3 regions of the Ectopseudomonas mendocina genome follow, and region 3 is predicted to be linked to each of the others. Evidence: predicted binding sites of a transcription regulator. Region 3 holds the regulator's gene; each other region holds the start of a gene.
The links. Region 3 encodes FliA, which starts transcription of late flagellar genes. Its sites were predicted from a motif close to CTAAAGTTTNNNNNNNNNNNGCCGNTAA; they were not measured.

Region 1 (6,987 bases), 940 kb from region 3:
ACAGGCACGCCCCACTTCGCCCTCTTCGGCGACGATGCCGTGCATGATTGGACGCGTAGCGCATAAGGCCGCCATGCTACCAGCATGGCGGCCTTTTCGTGATACGGCGTCAAGCGAATGCCGAGGACGGGCAGACGAAAGCCTGATCAGCAAGAGACGATGGGAAAGTACCAGAGCCGCTGAATCACGGGCGTGATCAGCGCAAAGAACCAGGCAGGAAAACTGGAGGTGGACCCTACCAGCCACACCCCGGCACACAATGTTCCCGCTATGGCTGCTCCCTTCCGGGCCTGACCAGGTTGACGGGTAATCGTTGCGAGGGGACCGGCAGGGCCACCATAACGCTGCCCGCCATTGCGACGGGCCGCGCCATTGTAACGACTAAACGCAAACTTACAACTGCTTCAAACACTTAGATGCGTCGCTGCGCACCTCACACCCTGAAACGCCCCACCAACTGGGCCAGGCCATGGGACAGTTCGGAGAGGTGCTGACTGGCCCGCGTGCTCTGTTCGGAGGTCTGCGACGCTTCGTTGGACAGGTCACGAATATCGCTGATGTTGCGGGCGATCTCCTCGGTGACGCTGCTCTGCTCCTCGCAGGCAGTGGCGATCTGCGCCGCCATGTCGTTGATGCGCTGCACCGAATCGCCGGTGACGCTCAGTGCCTGATCCACACCCGCGGCCTGTTCCACGCTCTGCCGCGCCCGTGCGCTGCCCGAGTGCGTGGCCTTGACCGCGTTCTGCACGCCGGTCTGCAGGCGCTCGATCATTTGCTGGATGTCCTTGGTCGACTCCTGGGTACGCGCCGCCAGTGCACGCACCTCATCGGCGACCACGGCGAAACCACGGCCCTGCTCGCCTGCCCGCGCTGCTTCGATGGCCGCGTTGAGTGCCAGCAGGTTGGTCTGCTCGGCGATGCCCTTGATCACCGCCAGCACCGCACCGATGTTGGCGGTTTCCTGCTCCAGAGTCTGGATGGTGTCGGAGGCGCTTTCCACTTCCTGGGCCAGTTGGCGAATCGAATGGATGGTCGCCCCCACCACCTGGGCGCCTTCGCGTGACTGCTGCTCGGCATTGCGCGCAGCATCGGCCGCGTTCTGCGCATTGCGCGCCACTTCGTGCACCGCCACGCTCATCTCAGTGGCGGCGGTACTGACCTGATCTACCGCCGCGTGCTCGCTGCTGATCAGCCGGTCGTTGGCGGCCGCCAGGCCGGCCAGGCTCTTGGCCGAATCGGCGACTTCGTCAGTGACGCGCCCGACTTCCTTGATCAACGGCTGCAGCTTGTCGAGGAAGCGGTTGAAGGCATGGCTGAGCTTGCCCAGCTCGTCCTTGGACAGCACGTCCAGGCGTACGCGCAGGTCGCCGTCACCATCGGCGATCTGCTCGATACGGTGCAGTAGATTGTGCAGCGGACGGGTCACCAGCAGCGGGAAGCCCACCACCAGCACCAGGCACACCAGCAGGCCAACCGCGATGATCACCCCTTGTTGCCAGGCCAGCGACTCGCCGTGGGCAATGGCCGCGGTACCCACGGCATTGGCGGCGTTGTCCTCCAGTTCGCCGAGCTTGTCGATGGCGCTGCGCGCCTCTTCGAACTGCGCCTCGCTCTCGGCGAAGCTGAGTCGACTGGCGCCATTGGGGTCACTAGCAGTCATTTCCAGCACCCGTAGGGACGTCGCCTTCCAGCGCTCGAAACCGCGGTCGAATTCGGCCACCAGCGCCAGTGCTTCGCTGCCGGGCTGCATTGCGGCGAACTTGTGCACCCGGTCATAGGCCTGTTGCAAGTTCTCGGCATGCGAGGCACGCAGGTCGGCAGCATGGCTACCAGCATCCTCGTCGAGCAGGCTGCGTTCGGCAACGAAGGCCTGATAGAGGTCACGATCCGCATTGAGCAGCAGACTGATGGCAGGTAGATGGCGGTTGGTCAGCGTGGTACTGGATTCGGCGACCTGGGTAATGCCACGCATACCCAGCACCCCCATGCTCACCATCAAGGCGGCCAGCAAGAGAATGGGCAGGGCAATTTTCCAGCGGAAACCCAGATCGGAGAAAGCGCGCAGCATGATGGCACTCCAGTATTAGGCAAGTAAGTGAAGCTTAGCCGAGCCTTGCCAAGTCGCCGACTGGCTTTACAAAAACACCCCCATATCAAGGGTGTTCGATGGCGCTAAGTGTGCCCGAGATTCGGGGCCCCTGCGTTTTTTGGTCGCAGACTGGAACCACCCGGGCCGATGCGACACTAAGCCCTATCGGAAGTGTCTGTTGCGGCACTACCGAGCCGCGCCTTTTATGCTAGCGTTCCCACGTTTTCGGCTGCCTGGCGTCAGGCCTGCGCACCGAACCTCTCACCTGCAAATGGAGTTACATCATGGCAATCACCAAAGACCAACTGATCAGCGACCTGGCCGAGGCCGTTTCCCTGCCCAAAGCCACCGTCCGCACCCTGATCGATCAGCTGGGCGAAATTGTCGGCGACGCACTGGAAAATGACGGTGAGATCACCCTGCCAGGCATCGGCAAGCTGAAAGTGAGCGAGCGCCCGGCTCGTACCGGCCGTAATCCCCAGACCGGCAAGAGCATCGAAATCGCTGCCAAGAAAGTGGTCAAGCTGGTGCCTACCAAGGCCCTGACTGACGCGCTGAACTGATATCCGTACGAAAAGTCGCCTAACGCAGGCACTTTTCGCACAGAGCGCGAGGTTCCGAGTATCCGCCGGCCCGTGACACCCTGCCCGGGCCGGCTTCCCTTCCTTATTCCCGCACCTGCAACTCGGTGACGATGTAGCGGTTGCCCTCCTGGCGCGCCTGGAAATGTACGCGATCACCCACCTCGACACCGTCCAGCAAGCTGGCCGGCTGCACCTCGAAAACCATGGTCATTGGCGGCATACCGATACTGGCAATGGTGCCGTGTCGCAGAGTGACCTTGTGCGTGGCGGCATCGACCTTGCGCACCTCTCCCTGGCTCAGCGGCGCAGACTCCGAAGCCTGTAGCGGCAGGCTGAACGATACGGCCAGCGCCGCGACCCATAGTGTTTTCTTCATCATGAATCTCCTGTGCACGGGTTATTCGGCCAACACCCGGATGCGGCCGACCATGCCGGCCTGGTAATGGCCGGCGATCAGGCAGGCGAAGTCGAATTCGCCTGCACGGTTGAACGTCCAGATCATCTCCATGCTCTGCCCCGGCTCGACGTGCGCCATGTAGGGCTCGTCGTGCTGCATGCCGGGAAAACGCAGCATCATCGCCGCGTGCTCGTCCAGCGACTGGCGGGTGCCGAGAACGAACTCGTGAAGCATCTGCCCGCCGTTACGGTGAACGAAACGAATGGTCTCGCCCTGCTTCACTTCTATCTGCTGCGGGACGAAGCGCATGTCGTCACCCATGGCGATCTCGATACTGCGGTCAACCTCTGCCGCTTCGCCGGCGATGCCCCAGGGTTTCTGCTCCTTGTCCATCGCCATCATGGCGTGGCCCTGGTGCGAATCGCCATGCGCCAACGCTGCGCCGCTGATCAGCAATGCGCTCGCTGCCAGCGCCAGAGCAAGGGAATATGCCCGTTTCATGTTTCGTACCTCGAATGTAGGTAAGGAAAGAATCGTTGATCTGTTCAATGCCCGGCATGCCCGCCGGGCTTGCGCACCTGCACGTCCACCGGCGTCTGGATCGGTTGCCTGAGCGGCATCGTCTGCCCTCCGTTCAGTTCGGAACGAGTCGGTGCCAGCAGCTCACCGCGCCATTCGTAGGCCTGGGTGCCCTGCGGATGCCTGAACCAGCCCGGATCGCCGTAGTCGCCCGCTGCCTGCTCCTTGCGCACCTTGAGCAACGTGAACATGCCGCCCATCTCCACCGAGCCGAACGGGCCGTCACCGGTCATCATGGGTATGGTGTTGTCCGGCAGGGGCATCTGCATCTCGGCCATATCGGCCATGCCGCGCTCGCCCATCACCATGTAGTCAGGCACCAGTCTGGCGATCTTGCGGGTCATGTCGCGGTGATCGACGCCAACCAGGGTCGGCACGTCGTGCCCCATGGCATTCATAGTGTGGTGGCTCTTGTGGCAGTGCAGCGCCCAGTCGCCCTCCTCGTCGGCGATGAATTCCAGCTGGCGCATCTGCCCCACTGCGACATCGGCGGTCACCTCGGGCCAGCGCGAACCGCTCGGGGTCGGGCCGCCATCAGTGCCGGTGACCTCGAACTCGTGACCATGCAGATGGATCGGGTGGTTGGTCATGGTCAGGTTGCCGACGCGGATGCGCACCCGCTCGCCTTGGCGCGCCACCAGCGGATCGATGCCCGGGAAAACCCGACTGTTGAAGGTCCACAGGTTGAAGTCGAGCATCTCCATGATCTTCGGCGTGTAGGCGCCAGGCTCGATGTCGTAAGCGTTGAGCAGGAAGCAATAGTCGCGATCCACCTCGTTGATCAACGGATGATGCTGCTTCGGATGGGTGACCCAGAACCCCATCATGCCCATGGCCATCTGCACCATCTCGTCGGCATGCGGGTGGTACATGAAGGTGCCGGGACGGCGGGCGACGAACTCGTAGACGAAGGTCTTGCCGGATGGAATCGCCGGCTGAGTCAGGCCCGCCACACCATCCATGCCGTTGGGCAGGCGCTGGCCGTGCCAGTGGATGCTGGTGTGCTCGGGCAATTTGTTGGTGACGAAGATACGCACCCGGTCGCCCTCCACCACTTCGATGGTCGGCCCCGGCGACTGGCCGTTGTAGCCCCAGAGATGGGCCTTGTAGCCAGGTGCCAGTTCTCGCACCACCGGTTCGGCGACCAGGTGGAACTCCTTGACGCCGTTGTTCATGCGCCAGGGCAACGTCCAGCCGTTGAGGGTCACCACCGGGTTGTAGGGTCGCCCGCTGCTTGGCTGCAATGGCGGCTGGGTATCGGCGCTGCCCTGCAGCACCGGCTCGGGCAGGGCCGCCATCGACGCCCGGCTGACCGCCGAAGTGGCGACGGCAGCACCGATGGCGCTGGCCCCGAGAAAGAAATCGCGTCGTGAAACCATGGGAAAGATCCTTGTTCAGTGACCCGCGGCGGCAGGCTCGGCAGCAAGGGCCGAAGTCGCGACAAGCGAGAGATTGGGGGCGCCCACCAGGGCCATGTCGAGATCGGCACGGGCCAGCCAGAAATCGCGTTGCGCCTGCAGGTAACCGTCCACGGCCTGTACCTGGCGGCGAGCGTCGGCCAGCAGGTCGAAGGTGCTGATGAACATGCCGTTGTAGCGCAGCAGGTTCTCCTCGGCGATGCGCTGGCGCAGCGGCAAGACCTCGGCACGGTAGTGGCGCGCCAGCTCGAAGGCATTGCGATAGCCCTGATAGGCCTCGCGCACCTGCGAGCGGGCGTCGATCGCCGTCTGCGCGGCGCGATTCAACGCCTGACGATACTGCGCCTCGGCGCGCGCCACCCGCGCCCCGCTCCAGTCGAACAGCGGCAACTCGACGCTGATCTCGTAGCCGCGCTGGGTCGGTTCCTCGTTGGAGCGGTTGTTGACCACCCCCAGCTCCAGCACGTTGATGAACCGCGTGGTGCGGGTAAGCCCGAGGTTCTGTGCCAGACGCTCGGTATCCAGACGCACGGACTGGATATCCTGGCGCTGACTCATGGCCAGGCGCTCCACGTTGGGCAGCTCATCTGCCGTTTCCGGCATGTCCGGCAAGCGTTCGGGCAGTCGATAGTCGACCTGTTCGCCCCACAGGCCAAGCAACCGGGTCAGGCGTTCACGACTGCGCACCCTAGCCTGCTCGGCACGCAACAGGCCGATCCCGGCCTCGGCATAGAAGCCTTGCTGCTCGGCCTGCTGCAACTTGCTGAAGTTGCCCACCGCAGCCAGACGCCGAGCCAGTTCGGCAGCGGCTTCGGCGGCGTCCAGCACCTGACGGGCGTAGACCAGACTTTCCTCGGCTGCGACGGCTGCGTACCAGGCCTTGCGCGTTTCGCTGGCCAGTTCGAACACGGCCAGGCTGGTCTGCCGTTGCAACTGCTCGAAACGGCGCCCCTCCAGGCGTGCCGTCATCGGCAACGCAACGAGGCGCGCCAGGTTCAGGTGCAGGCCGCGCTCGTATTCCACCTCGCGGCCCTTCTCCAGCCGACCATAGGAGAAGCCCGGATTGGGCAGACGTCCGGCCTGCACCCACTCGGCCTCGCCGATACCCAGTTGCTCAAAGGACGCCTGCAGACCGCGATTGTTGAGCAGCGCCAGTTGCACTGCGGCTTCGAGGTCAAGGGGGGCGGCCAGCAACTCGCTTACCCGTTCGGCTATCTGGTCGTGGGCAGAGTCGTCCCTGGCCCAGATCAGTTGCTTCTCCAGGCGCTGCTCGGCCACTTGCTGCACCGGGGTGAAACCACCGTCGGGGCTGAGGCTCGCACAACCAGACAGGAAAGCTGCGAACAGCAACACAGCAACTCTAATGATGCTCATGAGCGTCGCCCTCCATCGTCTCGGCAGCGGCATCCGGCTTTTCCCAGCCTTCCTGGGCGTAGGCGCGCCAGCCACCGATACGGCCGACCTGATCGTTGGCCGCACGCCAGTCCTGCACGGGTTCGTCAGGCAGTGGGCGGTAGTGTTGCAATGGGGAGCGATAATCCTGCGCCGGCACAGCGGCCTCGGCATCCAGAGGCTCGAGCTGGGCTGCCAGCAGGACACCAGGCAGCGCCAGGGCAATGACGCCCAGCAGCCACCCGGCAAGGGGTTGCGAATTCATATTGGTGTCTCGCATGGGCGGCCAATGGCCGCATGAGCTATAAGCGCCGCAAGGCGACGCGATCGACAGGGCTCAGGCGAGAGACAAACGCGGGGGGCGTTCGGGGGTGTCGGAAACACCCAGGACGAGTCGCTCCGGCCAGACCGGCGCAGGCTCGATGGCGGACTGCGAAAGATCGCTGTTGAACAGTTGCCCTGGTGCGGCGGTACCGACGCAGAAGGCACAGAGGGTGCAGAGGCTGGAGTCGGCCGGGGCATCGCTGC
Region 2 (6,987 bases), 1.6 Mb from region 3:
ATCCTGCTGGCTCTTCTGCATCTGCATAGCCTTGTTCGACAGTGTGCTCTTGATGCTGTCGATCTCGGCGGTGTGCTTGAGCACCATCTCTGCCTTGAGCTGCAGTTTGTCGCGTAGTTCGGCAATATTCTGTTGGTTCACCTCGATCTTGCTCTGGGTGGATTTGGAACCATCCAGAATCTTCACGAAGATATCGTTGGCGCGATCGGCGAACTGTCGCCCGGTATCCGACAGCTGCTGGAACTGTCCGTCGCTATCTTTCCAGCCGTTGCGGCAGGATTGTTCGAGCTCGCCGATAACGGCCGCGAGGAACGAATAGCTCATCGCATTCAGAGTGATCACTTCCTGGATCAGCCCCAGCATCATTTCGTTGATCTTGTTCTGCGAACGGGAAATGTCCACCAGATCCTTGCGCGAGCTTGAGAACGCACTCTTGAACAGCCCTCGGTTCTCGATGGCTGAGGCCTGGCTGTTGCTGTTCTCGATACAGATCTCGATATCCTTGATGACACTCAGGAAATCGGAGGCAACGCTGGCCGGGGTCTTGTTGTTAGCCAATACGAGTGGTTGGGCGCTCATCAAAATTGCTCCAGTAGATCATCCAACGCCCTTACCGAACTCTGGTAAGAGCCAATGCTTCTTTGCGTTTCTTCTCGGCTTTCCTGTACTTCGACCCAGGTTTCCTGGAACTGGATACGCAGCGTATGAGCCGTTATCGCCATGTTCTCGTATGCGGACTCGAGGATCAGAACGGTCTGTTTGAGCTTCAGGAAACCGATGGTCTGCCCGCGATGGACGTCAGCCAGTTGCTTGTTGCGGAAGGCGATCACGTCCTTGATCCGGTCGAATGCCAGGACGGTGAACAGGGTTAGTGCGCCGGTAATGATGCCGGCGATGACGGGGGCGAGTTCGCCAGCGACCGGAGTCAGCAGAGGAATGCTTTCCAGGGCTTTCTTGATGCTTTCCTCTAGCGCGAGGCCAGTGCAGGTGGCAACTGCTGCCGAAAGCAGGCGCAGTACTTCGAGGGCGATTTCGCCTTTGCTCATCTCTGCCGGAGGCGCCACGATCACTTTGATTGAGCGCACCAGTGCCAGAACCGCTTCGCGAATAAGGGTGACGATATTCTTGGCGGTGGTGATGAAGGAGTTGATCACCAGGGTGATTAGCGTCGAGAAGAAACCGCTGAAACCTGCGCTGGCACCTTCCTTGAGGTATTCGGCCCACTTTTCGCGCAGGGTATTGAAGGTTGCATGAAGGCGTGCCTTGACCAGTTCAATCAGCGATCGGACACCGGTGAAGCCCTCATGTATTAGGTATCGCACGTCATCGATCAGCCCCTGTACTACATCCTTGAGGATCATGCCCAGCACTTGGCGCATGGCGAGATAACCGGCGGCTTTGCCGCCCTCGACCAAAAGCTCGCTGCCCTGTTTCATGAACACGGCTTTTTTCTGAGTTCCTTCGACAGCAGCCTTTGCTTCCTTGTACTTCTCCTTCAGAACCTTTTCGTCGAGGTCGTAGGCTTCGGAGTTGGTCTTGCTCGGATCCTTGCTGTTGGGCTTCTGCGCCCAGACCAGCAGGTCTTCATCGCTTTTGGATGAGTTCATGTTGAAGCCGGTCAGAACCACATTCTCGTCTTGCGTGGCGGTTTCTACCCGCTCTTCACGAGTCTGTGCCAGGTGCCCGCGGGAGGAGCGCTCCACTTCGCTAGCCGGTACGACGTGGTCGCGCGCCGCAGTGCGTGGCCCTTCGGGCAGTTCGGTACCCGGCTTGCGGTAGCCATCGTGGTATTTGCCGTCTGGACTCTTCATATCCGGGAAACGCTCATCGAGGCGGGCATCGTAATCGCTGCGCTCGAAGCTTTTTTCGTTGGCCTTGACCCATTCCGTATGACGCGCCCCGTCGGCATCATTGGCGACCACGCCTTTTTCGAAGTTATGCAGCGAAGTGATCGCCCCTCCATCGCGGTCATCGAATAGCGCCCTGCTCAGGCCGAAAGGCCCCAGTACCTGATCGATCATCATGTTCTGGAAGCTTTCGACGAAATCTCTCTGCTGGCGCTGGTTTGGCGCGCCGTTGATCTGCTTGAGGAGTATTTCCACCTGATCATCGATGTCGATGATCAGGTCGTCCTTGTGCATTGCCATGTTGTGTCCTTGGCCTTTCGTTCAGGCATTCAGGGGGTCGGATGGACGGAGGTATTGCGATGCTCGTGGGCGTGGGGCAAGTGTTCGTTGCTGGCTGTCACCAGGGTATTTTCGTAGAAGCTGTTCATGCGGGCGATTCGTTGACGGATTTCCTGCACCCAGATGGTCGGCGCATGGACATGGATGTTCTCGTTCAGGCCAAAGATCCACCACAGTGTCTCTTGATCGAGTGGTACGTGGGCCTGCAGGTGCTGCCAGTCACTCCCGGCGATCGGCGTCAGCGTCTGTTGGTTGCTGAGCGGTGTTTCGCTCAGCAACCAGGCAACCTGGGGGTGAACATCGGCAACCAGCTCTACACTTTCCGGAGCTTGTCGCCAGGTAAAGGCGCCAGAGGCGATGTAGGAATCAATATCCGGGCGTGGGTGCAGCTGGCTTGCCGCATCCAGTGTCTCGGCGCGCAGAATGCGATGCAGGGCGAACTGGCGCAGGTCGTCGTAGCCGTCAACGCTGCCAATGAGATAACTGGTCGAATGGCGTGAAACCAGGCCGGCGGGATGAAGAATCAGCGCCTTGGTTTCGGCCTTGCTGCGGCTCAGGTAGGTGACGCGAAGTTGTTTGCGTTCGAGTAGGGCTGTGGAGGCCTCCTGCCAGACTCCGGCATCCACTGCAGCTGGCAGCAGTGCCTTGCCGTTGGGCAGTGCTCGCACGCTACGTGCCCAATGGCCGAGGTGGTTCTGCTCCAGCTCGCCCAGGTAGTTGCGCGCCTTGTTGAACTGCGGGCCGAGCAGATCCAGCACGCTTTGTGGCAGCAGGTTCTTCAGGTGGCCTTCGGCCAGGTAGAGCGCCAGGGCGGTGGCCGGCTCCATGTCGCGCAGATCCAACGGGGCGTTCTTGGAATGGCTCCACTGCTTGCGGCCACCCTCGTCCTCGTCGATCAGCGAGAACGTTCCAGAGAGGCGCTGCAGGTCACGCTGGACGGTACGCAGGTCAACGGAAAAACCGCGTTCGCGCAGCTTTTCGTGGAGTGTTGGTGCAGTGGTGTAGCGAGGGTATTCAGGTATCAGGCGCAGCAGGCTAAACAGCCTCAGTAGCGTGTCTTTTGCTTCGGGCATGACCAACAGCCTTGTCTCATTGATCCTTATCGCCGGGAATCCGGCGTCATGCTGCCGGCACTGTAACCGCGATTGATGGCTATGTGCTAGCTCTCTGTGCGCAAAGCCTCACTCGAGGTTGATCGGCGGCAATCGGGGATCGGTTGGCGATGGACGGATTCTGTCGCGGGCGTGCGACAGCTTGTGTCGCGCGTGGAGAGGGGCGTTATTGTGGGGGGCGAGGCTCGTCGCATCAGAATCAGGTTCTGAATACGCCCAGCCCGCTTTTCAGGTTGCGCGCGGTGTTGCCCAGTTCGGCCGCTGAGTCGTTGATCGCGTCGACGTCCTGGCGGGTGTGCTCGAAGGCGCTACGCATATCGCCCAGACGACCGGACATGTCGGCCACGGCGTGCTGGATGTGCGCGCTACTGGACAGCGCCTGTTCGACGTTGAGGTTCACTTCGTCCATCTGCCGCACCAGGGTATCGAGGGCGTCCAAGGCTTCGTCGGCGTTGCCAGCCAGGACACGCGAGCGCTCGGCGGTGCTGCCCATGCGTTGGGCGATCTGGCGGATGGCGTCGGTGACCTGATCGATCACCTTGTGCGCGTCGGCCAGCACGCTCTGGGTCTGGCTGGCCAGCTTGCGCACTTCATCGGCGACTACGGCGAAACCCCGTCCGGCCTCGCCAGCGCGCGCAGCTTCGATGGCCGCGTTGAGGGCCAGCAGATTGGTCTGCTCGGAAATGCCGGCGATCATCTGCAGCACCTGGCCGATCTGCTGCGCTTCCTGGCTGAGGCGGTCGAGGTCGCCGGCCAGTTCGATGCTGGAGTCGGTGCTGTCATGCACGTCGGCGATCAGCTTCTGCAGCTCCTGGTGGGCGCGGCTCAGTTCGGTACTGGTGCGCTCCAGATTCTGTCGCACTGCGCCGGCATGGTTGGAGGATTCGCCAGCTGCCTGCTGGATGGAATGGCCGTGTTGATCGACATCGGCCAGTTGCTGGGCGGCCTGCTGGATCTGTTGGGTGATGTCGTCGGCACGATGCAGGAAGGTGTCGGCCAGTTGCTGGTTGCTGTCGGCCATGCCCAGCGCGCCGGACAGCGTTTGCCGCAGATCCTGCAGCAGGCCGGATAGATGCGTGCCCATCTGGCCGAGTTCGTCGTCGCTGGTCACCGCCAGCGGGCGCGACAGATCGCGGTTCTGCGCGATCTGGTTGAGCTGACCGGTCAGGTGGCGAATCGCGCGTACCAGCATCTGCGTGGCCAGCCAGGAGAGTAGCAAGCCGACAGCCAGTGTCCCGGCGCCGATCAGCAGCAGGCTGTGCAGGCTGTCGCTGATGGCCTGGTCGAGGCTGGTGAGGGTGATGTCCACACCCACTACATAGGGCTGGCCGCTGGCAGTGCGCATCGGCAGAAAGATCGAGCGGAAGGTACCGTAGCTGTCGGTGTACTCGTCGAATTGCGCCTGGCCACTGCGTGCTGCCAGGGTCACTGCCGGGCTGGCGTCGGCATACTCCTCCAGATGCTCGCCGTAGATACCGCCAGCGAGTTCCTGCGCGCTGGCCGCGTCGGACAGATAGAACACCTTGCCGGAAGCGTCGACCATCATGGTGTAGGCGAACTTCAGGTCGACGTCCTGCACGTACTGGCCCAGGTTGCGTACCTGTGCCATGTACTCGCCGTCTCGCAGGCCATCGGTTGTGCGGGCGCGTTCCAGATAGTCATTGCCGAGCAGGCGCGGTACCGCATGGGCCGCTGCGCGCAGGCGGTTGTCCATCTGTTCGCGAATGTCCTGGGACTTCATGTACTGGGCGTAGCTAATGAAGGCGGCGATGCTGATCAGGTTGACCAGGGTGAAAGCCAGCAGGATTTTTGTCTGCAAGCTCAGGGAGCGCGGCGACAGCATGAAGTCAGTTCCATCCAGAGAAGTGTCTGGCCGCCCTGCGACAGCCCCGTTATTGTTTCGGAACAATCTGACACAACTTGAATGGCGAGTGGCCATATTGCGAGGGAATACTTGCTGCCTTCCTTAGCTGTAACGGTCATGGAAAAGCCCCGGCGCTTCGATGAGCGGCGGGGCTTTCTTCACTGCCCGGTGGGGCGACAGGCCAGCAGGCCGTAGGCTGCCAGCCCGATCAACAGCAGCAGGCTGAGCGTCATTACTCACCCGCGACCTGGCGCAGCGATTGCGCCGGGGTGTCGTCGAGGTTGTTGAGCATGCGCTCGCTGTACCAGTCGAGGAAGTTGATCACGCCGAACTCGTAGGTCTTGGAGTACGGGCCAGGCTGGTAGGCGGTGGAGTTGATACCACGCTGATTTTCCTCGCCCAGGCGGCGATCCTGGTCGTTGGTGGCGTCCCACACCTGGCGCAGGCGCGCCACGTCGTAGTCGATGCCTTCTACCGCATCCTTGTGCACCAGCCACTTGGTGACGACGATCGTCTCCTGGGCGCTGATCGGCCACACGGTGAAGTTGATCAGGTGATCGCCCATGCAGTGGTTCCACGAGTGTGGCAGGTGCAGGATGCGCATCGAGCCGAGATCCGGGTCGGTGATGCGGCCCATCAGCTTCTTGCTGCCCTGCTTGCCGTCCATGGTCATGGACACGGTGCCCTTGAGCAGCGGCATGCGCACGATGCGGTTGCGCAGGCCGAAGCTGGCGTGGGCGTAGGGGATCTTGTCCCTGTCCCAACGGGTGGTGCACTCGGCGACCTGATCCTTGAACGCCTGGCTGGCACGCGGGTCGGTGACATCGTCCCATTCCAGCAGGGTGTTGAGCAGCTCCGGGTGCGAGCCGTTGCAGTGGTAGCACTCGCGGTTGTTCTCGATCACCAGTTTCCAGTTGGCCTTCTCGTGCATGGTGCTCTGCACCGCGACCTTGGTGTTCTCCATGTCGTACGGCTCCATGTAGTGAGCCAGGGTCGCGAGGAATTCGTCGATGGCCGGCGGATTTTCCGCCAGGCTGATGAAGATGAAGCCGCCAGCGGTTTTGCACTGCACGGGTTTCAGGCTGTAGTCCTTGAGGTCGAAGTCGGCGCCCATTTCGGTGCCGGCGAACAGCAGGCGGCCGTCCAGCTCGTAGGTCCACTGGTGGTAGGGGCACACGAGCTTGGCCACTTTGCCCTTGTCGGAGACGCACAGTCGCGAGCCGCGGTGGCGGCAGACGTTGTGGAAGGCGTGAATCTGGCCTTCGGCGCCGCGGATGACCAGAATCGGGTTGTCGCCGATCTGCAGGGTGAGGAAGTTGCCCTTGGCCGGGATCTCGCAGGTCATGCCGGCGATCAGCCATTCCTTATGGAAGATCTCCTGCATGTCGACCTGGAACAGGCGCTCGTCGTTGTAGAAGGGCTGCGGCAGCGAGAACGTATGGTCGCGTTCGTGCAGCATCTGCGCAGTGGCCTTGCGGACGGGCTCCAGCGGGTCGCCCAGGCTCAGGTTTTGGGTGCAGTCCATGGTGGCTCCTCATTGGCGGGCGCTGTGCGCCTGCCGGAAAAAGTGGCTGTTACGGTTGTGCCGCAAGGTCTCGATCGTTCGCTGTCGCCTGCAGTGGGCGAGCATGCTTGGTGAGGCGGAGTGTGGAGCCGGCAGAGGGGCAAACCTTATCCATGGGCGACATGGCCGAATGCGTTTCCGACGCGTCAGGCCCCGTACTATCAGGCAGGTCGCGATAAGCATGCGGATGTCGCAGGCAGATAAATGACGAGCGGCGGCCTTTCGCACAATCCGTGGCATATGGGCCGATATCCGGCCGCG
Region 3 (6,987 bases):
GCCTCGCTCGCAGGCGCTGCCGCTTTGTCCACGGCCGGTGCTGGAGCAGCCGGGGTACGCGCAGCGGCAGGCTCGGCCTTGGCGGCGGGCTTGGGCGGAGCGACCTTGGCTGCAGCAGGCTTGGCTACCGCAGCAGGTGCCGGCGCCGGCTCGCTCGGAGGAACGAATTTGCCTTTGCCATGCAGCTGATCGAGCAGGGATTCGAACTCGTCATCGGTAATATCGTCACTGACCGGCGCAGCAGCTTCGGCAGTCGCGGCGACTGGAGCGGCCACTTCAGGTGCAGCGGAAAACTGGCCCTTGCCGTGCAACTGATCGAGCAGAGCCTCGAATTCGTCGTCGGTAATATCGTCCCCAGTCGGAGCTGCGGCCGGTACAGCCGCGACGGCAACGTCAGCCGAAGCCTCGACCGTGCCGGTGAACTGCCCCTTGCCATGCAACTGATCGAGCAGAGACTCGAACTCGTCGTCGGTAATTTCATCACCAGCCGCGACGTTTTCGCTTGCCGGCGCATCGCCCAGGGCATCGAGCAGTTGCTCGAACTCACTGTCGGTGATATCGCCAGGAGCGGCAGCCACAGCAACCGGCTCGGGCGCTGCTACAGGCTCAGGCTCACGTGCAGGAGCTGGAGCAGGAGCCGAATCGGCACCCGCCGGCTCAGCCAGGCGCGCCAATGCAGCCAGCAGCTCAGGAGAGGCAGGTGTCGGCTCGCGGCGCTCACGCACCTCGCCGAACATGCCATTGACAGCATCAAGAGCCTCGAGCACCACATCCATCAATTCCGAATCGACGCGACGCTCACCCTTGCGCAGGATGTCGAAGACGTTTTCGGCGATATGGCAGCACTCCACCAACTCATTGAGCTGGAGGAAGCCCGCTCCGCCCTTGACGGTATGGAAACCGCGAAAGATGGCGTTGAGCAGGTTCATGTCGTCCGGTCGGCTTTCCAGCTCGACTAATTGTTCGGACAACTGTTCGAGAATCTCGCCGGCCTCTACCAGGAAATCCTGGAGGATCTCTTCATCGGCGCCGAAGCTCATATTGTGTGCTCCTTAGAACCCTAGGCTGGACAGCAGGTCGTCGACATCGTCCTGGCTGGAGGCAACGTCATCACGCTTATCGGCATGAATCTGCGGACCTTCACCCCGCGATGGCTCTTTTAATTTTTCCTGTTCGGCGCGCAGCACTTCGTGATCGTGCTGAATACCGGCAAAACGGTCGACCTGACTGGCCATCAACATCAGCTTGAGCAGGTTGCTTTCCACCTCGGTCACCAGTTGGGTGACACGTTTGATCACTTGGCCAGTCAGATCCTGGTAGTCCTGCGCCAGCAAAATGTCGTTGAGATGGCTGGAGAGCTTGTTGCCATCACGCTCGCTGCGAGCGAGGAACAGTTCGATACGCTTGGCCAACTCACGAAAGCCATCGGCGCCCATTTCACGACGCATGAAACGGCCCCACTCAACGCTCAGACTCTGCGCCTCATCGCTCAGGTCATTGACCAGCGGCGCGCTCTGCTCCACCAGATCCATGGTGCGGTTGGCAGCCTTCTCGGTCATGGTGACCACATAATTCAGGCGTTCGGTGGCATCGGCGATCTGCGACAGCTCCTGGGCATGCGGCATACGCGGATCAAGCTGGAAATTGACAATGGCATTGTGCAGCTCACGGGTCAGCTTGCCGACCTCGTGATACAGGCCACGATCACGAACCTTGTTGAGCTCATTAATCAGTTGTACCGCGGCGCCGAAGTTGCCTTGTTCGAGGCTATCGACCAGATCGCGGGCGTTGCTTTTCAGGGTCGACTCAAGGTCACCCAGCGTGGAGTCATCGTGTTCCATAGCACCCTCGCGGCCGACATCAGCCGTTGACCCGCTCGAAGATCTTCTCGATCTTTTCCTTCAGCACCTGGGCAGTGAAGGGTTTGACCACATAGCCGTTCACACCGGCTTGGGCCGCCTCGATGATCTGATCGCGCTTGGCTTCGGCCGTCACCATCAACACCGGCAGGTGCTTCAGACGTTCGTCGGCGCGCACGGCACGTAGCAGGTCGATGCCGGTCATACCGGGCATGTTCCAGTCGGTCACCAGAAAGTCGAAGCTGCCGCTTTGCAGCATCGGCAGCGCCGAGGTGCCATCGTCGGCTTCTGCGGTGTTGGTGAAACCCAAATCCCGCAAGAGGTTCTTGATGATCCGTCGCATCGTCGAGAAATCGTCAACGATGAGGATTTTCATGTTCTTGTCCAAGTCGACCTCCGTACAGTCCCAAACGTATTGCGCTCGCAACCACGTCCTTTAATCATGAAACCGTTAACAGGCCGTTTAAGCCTGCGAATACGCTGTTCAGCCAGCGCGCCATTCACTTAGCCGCGAACGCAGACGCGCTGCGCACTGGCTATGCAACTGGCTGACGCGTGACTCGCTAACCCCCAGCACTTCGCCGATTTCTTTCAAGTTCAGTTCTTCGTCGTAATACAGCGCCAGCACGAGACGTTCACGCTCCGGCAAACCAGCGATGGCATCGGCCAAAGCCGCCTGGAAGCGTTCGTCTTCGAGGTCCCGCGAAGGTTCGAGGTGGGTGTGCCCGGCGTCTTCGTGCAACCCGCCATGCTCGCCGTCCTGCAACAGGTCGTCGAAGCTGAACAGGCGGCTGCCCAAAGTGTCGCCAAGAATGCCGTAGTAATCCTCCAGACTCAATTGGAGTTCGGCCGCAACTTCGTGATCTTTAGCGTCACGCCCCGTTCTGGCTTCAACAACACGAATCGCATCGCTGACCATACGGCTGTTGCGGTGTACCGAACGCGGCGCCCAATCCCCCTTGCGCACCTCATCGAGCATGGCACCACGAATACGGATACCGGCGAAGGTTTCGAAGCTGGCACCCTTGCTGGAGTCGTATTTGCGCGAGGCTTCGAGCAGGCCGATCATGCCGGCCTGGATCAGGTCATCGACCTGCACGCTGGCCGGCAGACGGGCCAATAAGTGATAGGCAATCCGCTTGACCAGCGGCGCATAGCGTTCGATCAGCTGATGCTGGGAATCCTGCGCCTGAGCCTTGTTGTACATACGAAGTCCAGAGGCTGCTGTCATACGGCCGAGTCTGCAGTCGGTTGATGCACCAGACGCTCGACGAAAAATTCCAGATGGCCACGGGGATTGGCCGGCAACGGCCAGGTGTCGACCTTCTGAGCTATCGCCTTGAACGCCAGGGCGCACTTGGATCGTGGGAAGGCTTCATAGACGGCACGCTGCTTCTGCACGGCTTTACGCACACACTCATCGTAGGGCACGGCACCGACATACTGCAGGGCGACATCGAGGAAACGATCCGTCACCTTGGTCAGCTTAGCAAAGAGATTGCGCCCTTCCTGCGGGCTGTGGGCCATGTTGGCCAACACGCGGAAGCGGCTGATACCGTGGTCACGATTGAGCAATTTGATCAGCGCGTAGGCGTCGGTGATCGAGGTCGGCTCATCGCACACCACTACGAGAATTTCCTGCGCCGCGCGAACGAAGCTGACCACCGCATCGCCAATACCGGCCGCAGTATCGATCACCAGTACGTCCAGGTTTTCGCTGATATCGCTGAATGCCTGGATCAGGCCGGCGTGCTGCATCGGCGTAAGACTGACCATGCTCTGCGTACCGGACGCCGCCGGCACGATACGGATGCCGCCCGGCCCCTGCAGCAGCACGTCACGCAGATCGCATTCACCTGCGATCACATCGGCCAGGGTGCGCTTGGGCGTCAGGCCCAACAGAACGTCGACGTTGGCCAGGCCAAGGTCAGCGTCCATCAGCATCACCCGACGGCCGAGATCGGCCAGGGCCATGGACAGATTGACCGACACGTTGGTCTTGCCGACGCCACCCTTGCCGCCAGTCACCGCAATCACCTGTACGGGATGCATACCCATGTTATTTCTACACCTTGTCTAACTTCGACTTGGCCATTTGGCCGTTCACTCCCGCCAACCACGCGGGAGGATGCACTGTTCTCGTCGCTTCAGCCGGCACGTGCCGGACTGTGGTATAGCCCGGCGAACATCTGCGCCATGGCATCTTCGCTCGGCTCCTCGGCGGCCTGCAAACCTACCGCGCGACTGACCAGTTGATGACTGCGCGGCACCTGCAGATCGTCCGGAATACGCGGCCCGTCCGTGACATAGGCTACCGGCAGATGCTGGCCTATAGCCAGACCTAAAACCTCGCCCAGGCTCGCCGCCTCGTCCAGTTTCGTCAGTATGCAGCCTGCCAGTCCACAACGCTTGTAACTATGGTAGGCCGCCTTGAGCACTTGGCTCTGACTTGTTGCAGCCAGAACCAGATAATTTTTCGCATTGATACGCGCCGAAGCCAGGCTTTCCAGTTGCAGACGCAGTGCGGGATCGTTACCCGGCAGGCCCGCAGTATCGACGAGCACCACACGCTTTTTCGCCAGCGGAGTCAGCGCCTGCAGCAACGACTGACCAGGATCGACCTGAGTCACCGATACCCCCAGGATACGCCCCAGGGTCTTGAGTTGCTCCTGCGCGCCAATACGGTAACTGTCCATGCTCACCAGAGCGACCTGCTGCGCGCCGTACTTAAGCACGTAACGCGCGGCCAGCTTGGCTAGGGTGGTGGTCTTGCCCATGCCAGCCGGGCCGACCAAGGCAATCACCCCGCCCTCCTCCAGCGGTTCTACCTTCGGCGTTCTGATCGCGTGGGCCAGGTGCGCCAGCAGCATGCGCCAGGCCTGACGCGGCTCGGCCACGCCTGCCACCTTGCTCAGCAGCGCCTGCGACAGCTCGGCAGACAGGCCCATGCGCTGCAGGCGACGCCACAGATTGGCTTGTTGCGGACGACGATTTTGCAGTTGGCCCCAGGCAATGGAGCCCAGTTGCACTTCGATCAGCTCACGCAGGCCGTGCAGCTCGAAACGCATGGCATCCAGCGCTCGGGGGTCGACAGCCGGCGTAGCAGGCACTGCGGCCTCGACCGGGCGCTGCGGCTTGACCGGAGTGGCCGGCAGCTCGGGGGCCAGCAGAGATTCGTTGGCGAACAGCTGACGATCCTTGCCGGCGTCCTGCTCGGCACGGGTGGCGAGCTCGGCCTGGGCACTGGCGATGCGCGCCTGGGTCTTGCGCAGCTCGGCCTCCAGCGCCGGGTTCGGGCGCACCGGAGCCGGCGTCACCTGATAGTCCAGCGCGGCAGTCAGCTCGACACCACCGGCCACGCGGCGGTTGCCGATGATCGCAGCATCGGCACCCAGCTCGTCACGCACCAGTTTCATGGCGGTTCGCATATCGGCGGCGAAGAAGCGTTTGACCTGCATGACCCTTTACCTCAGTTCTGGCCCACAGTGGCGACTATGGTGACCTGCTTGTTGTCCGGAATTTCCTGGTAGGCCAACACGTGCATGCTGGATACCGCCAACCGCGCGAAGCGCGACAGCATCGCCCGGATCGGGCCGGCCACCAGCAGAATCACCGGCTTGCCGAGCATTTCCTGGCGCTGCGCCGCTTCCACCAGGGAACGCTGCAGCTTCTCGGCCATGCCCGGTTCCAGGAGGATGCCATCCTCACTGCCCTGACCGGCCTTCTGCAGACTATTGAGCAATATCTGTTCCAACCTCGGTTCGAGGGTGATCACAGGCAGCTCCGGCTCTAGTCCCACAATGCTTTGCACGATTGCGCGGGCCAACGACACACGTACGGCAGCGACCATAGCGGCGGGATCTTGACTCTTCGGCGCCACGTTGGCGATGGCTTCGGCGATGGTGCGGATATCGCGCACCGGCACCTGCTCCTGCAACAGCGCTTGCAACACCTTGAGCAGGGTCGACAGCGACACCAGCCCCGGCACCAGCTCCTCGGCCAGCTTCGGCGAACTCTTGGCCAGCAATTGCATGAGCTGCTGCACTTCCTCATGCCCGAGCAGCTCGTGAGCGTGCTTGTGCAGGATCTGGTTGAGATGAGTGGCAACCACGGTACTGGCATCGACCACGGTATAACCGAGCGACTGCGCCTGATCACGCTGAGTGGGGTCGATCCATACGGCTTCCAGGCCGAACGCCGGATCCTTGGCGGCGATGCCATTGAGGGGACCAAACACCTGCCCGGGGTTGATCGCCAATTCACGATCCGGGTAGACCTCGGCTTCGGCCACGCTGACACCCATCAGCGTCAAACGGTAGGCGTTGGGCGCCAGGTCGAGGTTATCGCGGATGTGCACCGAAGGCATGAGAAAGCCCATCTCCTGCGACAGCTTCTTGCGTACGCCCTTGATCCGCGCCAGCAATTGCCCGCCCTGATTGCGATCGACCAGCGGGATCAGGCGATAGCCAACTTCCAGGCCGACCATGTCCACAGGCATGACGTCGTCCCAACCCAGCTCTTTGACCTCCTGCGCCTTCTGCGCCGGAATCAGCTCCTGTTGACGCTGCACCTCCTGCTGCTCGGCCTCCTGAGCCCTGCGCTTCTTGTTGGCGATCCAGTAAGCGCCACCGGCAGCGATCAGGCCCAGGCCAATGAAGGAGACATGCGGCATACCCGGCACCAGGCCCATGACGATCAGGATGATCGCCGCCACAGCCAGCGCACGCGGCGAAGCGAACATCTGCCGGTTGACCTGCTGACCCATGTCTTCGGAACTGGATACGCGGGTGACCATGATGGCTGCGGCGGTGGACAGCAGCAGCGAGGGAATCTGCGCCACCAGGCCGTCACCGATCACCAGCAGTGCGTAGATCTTGCTCGCGTCGGCAAAGCTCAGGCCATGCTGCAGCATGCCGATGGCCATACCGCCGATCAGGGTGACGAACATGATCAGCAGGCCGGCGATGGCATCGCCGCGAACGAATTTGCTGGCACCGTCCATCGAACCGTAGAAGTCCGCTTCCTGAGCGACTTCGGAGCGACGCTTCTTGGCTTCGGCCTGGTCGATCAGACCGGCGTTCAGATCCGCGTCGATGGCCATCTGCTTACCGGGCATGGCATCGAGGGT

Region 1: the regulator FliA is predicted to act here: its motif matches at 2,312-2,339, upstream of C7A17_RS25085 (methyl-accepting chemotaxis protein).
Region 2: the regulator FliA is predicted to act here: its motif matches at 5,196-5,223, upstream of C7A17_RS13370 (methyl-accepting chemotaxis protein).

The regions. Positions count from the first base shown of each region.
Region 1 is NZ_CP027657.1:5,407,154-5,414,140, forward strand. It holds RNA gene ffs (signal recognition particle sRNA small type) at 234-330, opposite strand; gene C7A17_RS25085 (methyl-accepting chemotaxis protein) at 434-2,068, opposite strand; gene C7A17_RS25090 (HU family DNA-binding protein) at 2,374-2,652, shown strand; gene C7A17_RS25095 (copper-binding protein) at 2,756-3,049, opposite strand; gene C7A17_RS25100 (cupredoxin domain-containing protein) at 3,071-3,571, opposite strand; gene C7A17_RS25105 (copper oxidase) at 3,616-5,028, opposite strand; gene C7A17_RS25110 (TolC family protein) at 5,044-6,441, opposite strand; gene C7A17_RS25115 (hypothetical protein) at 6,428-6,724, opposite strand; gene C7A17_RS25120 (hypothetical protein) at 6,797-6,987, opposite strand, start outside.
Region 2 is NZ_CP027657.1:2,863,394-2,870,380, forward strand. It holds gene C7A17_RS13355 (hypothetical protein) at 1-579, opposite strand, end outside; gene C7A17_RS13360 (hypothetical protein) at 579-2,147, opposite strand; gene C7A17_RS13365 (helix-turn-helix transcriptional regulator) at 2,177-3,259, opposite strand; gene C7A17_RS13370 (methyl-accepting chemotaxis protein) at 3,498-5,141, opposite strand; gene gbcA (glycine-betaine demethylase subunit GbcA) at 5,395-6,687, opposite strand.
Region 3 is NZ_CP027657.1:4,464,268-4,471,254, reverse strand. It holds gene C7A17_RS20655 (chemotaxis protein CheA) at 1-1,040, opposite strand, end outside; gene C7A17_RS20650 (protein phosphatase CheZ) at 1,053-1,841, opposite strand; gene C7A17_RS20645 (chemotaxis response regulator CheY) at 1,861-2,235, opposite strand; gene fliA (RNA polymerase sigma factor FliA) at 2,344-3,090, opposite strand; gene fleN (flagellar synthesis regulator FleN) at 3,087-3,917, opposite strand; gene flhF (flagellar biosynthesis protein FlhF) at 4,007-5,317, opposite strand; gene flhA (flagellar biosynthesis protein FlhA) at 5,329-6,987, opposite strand, start outside.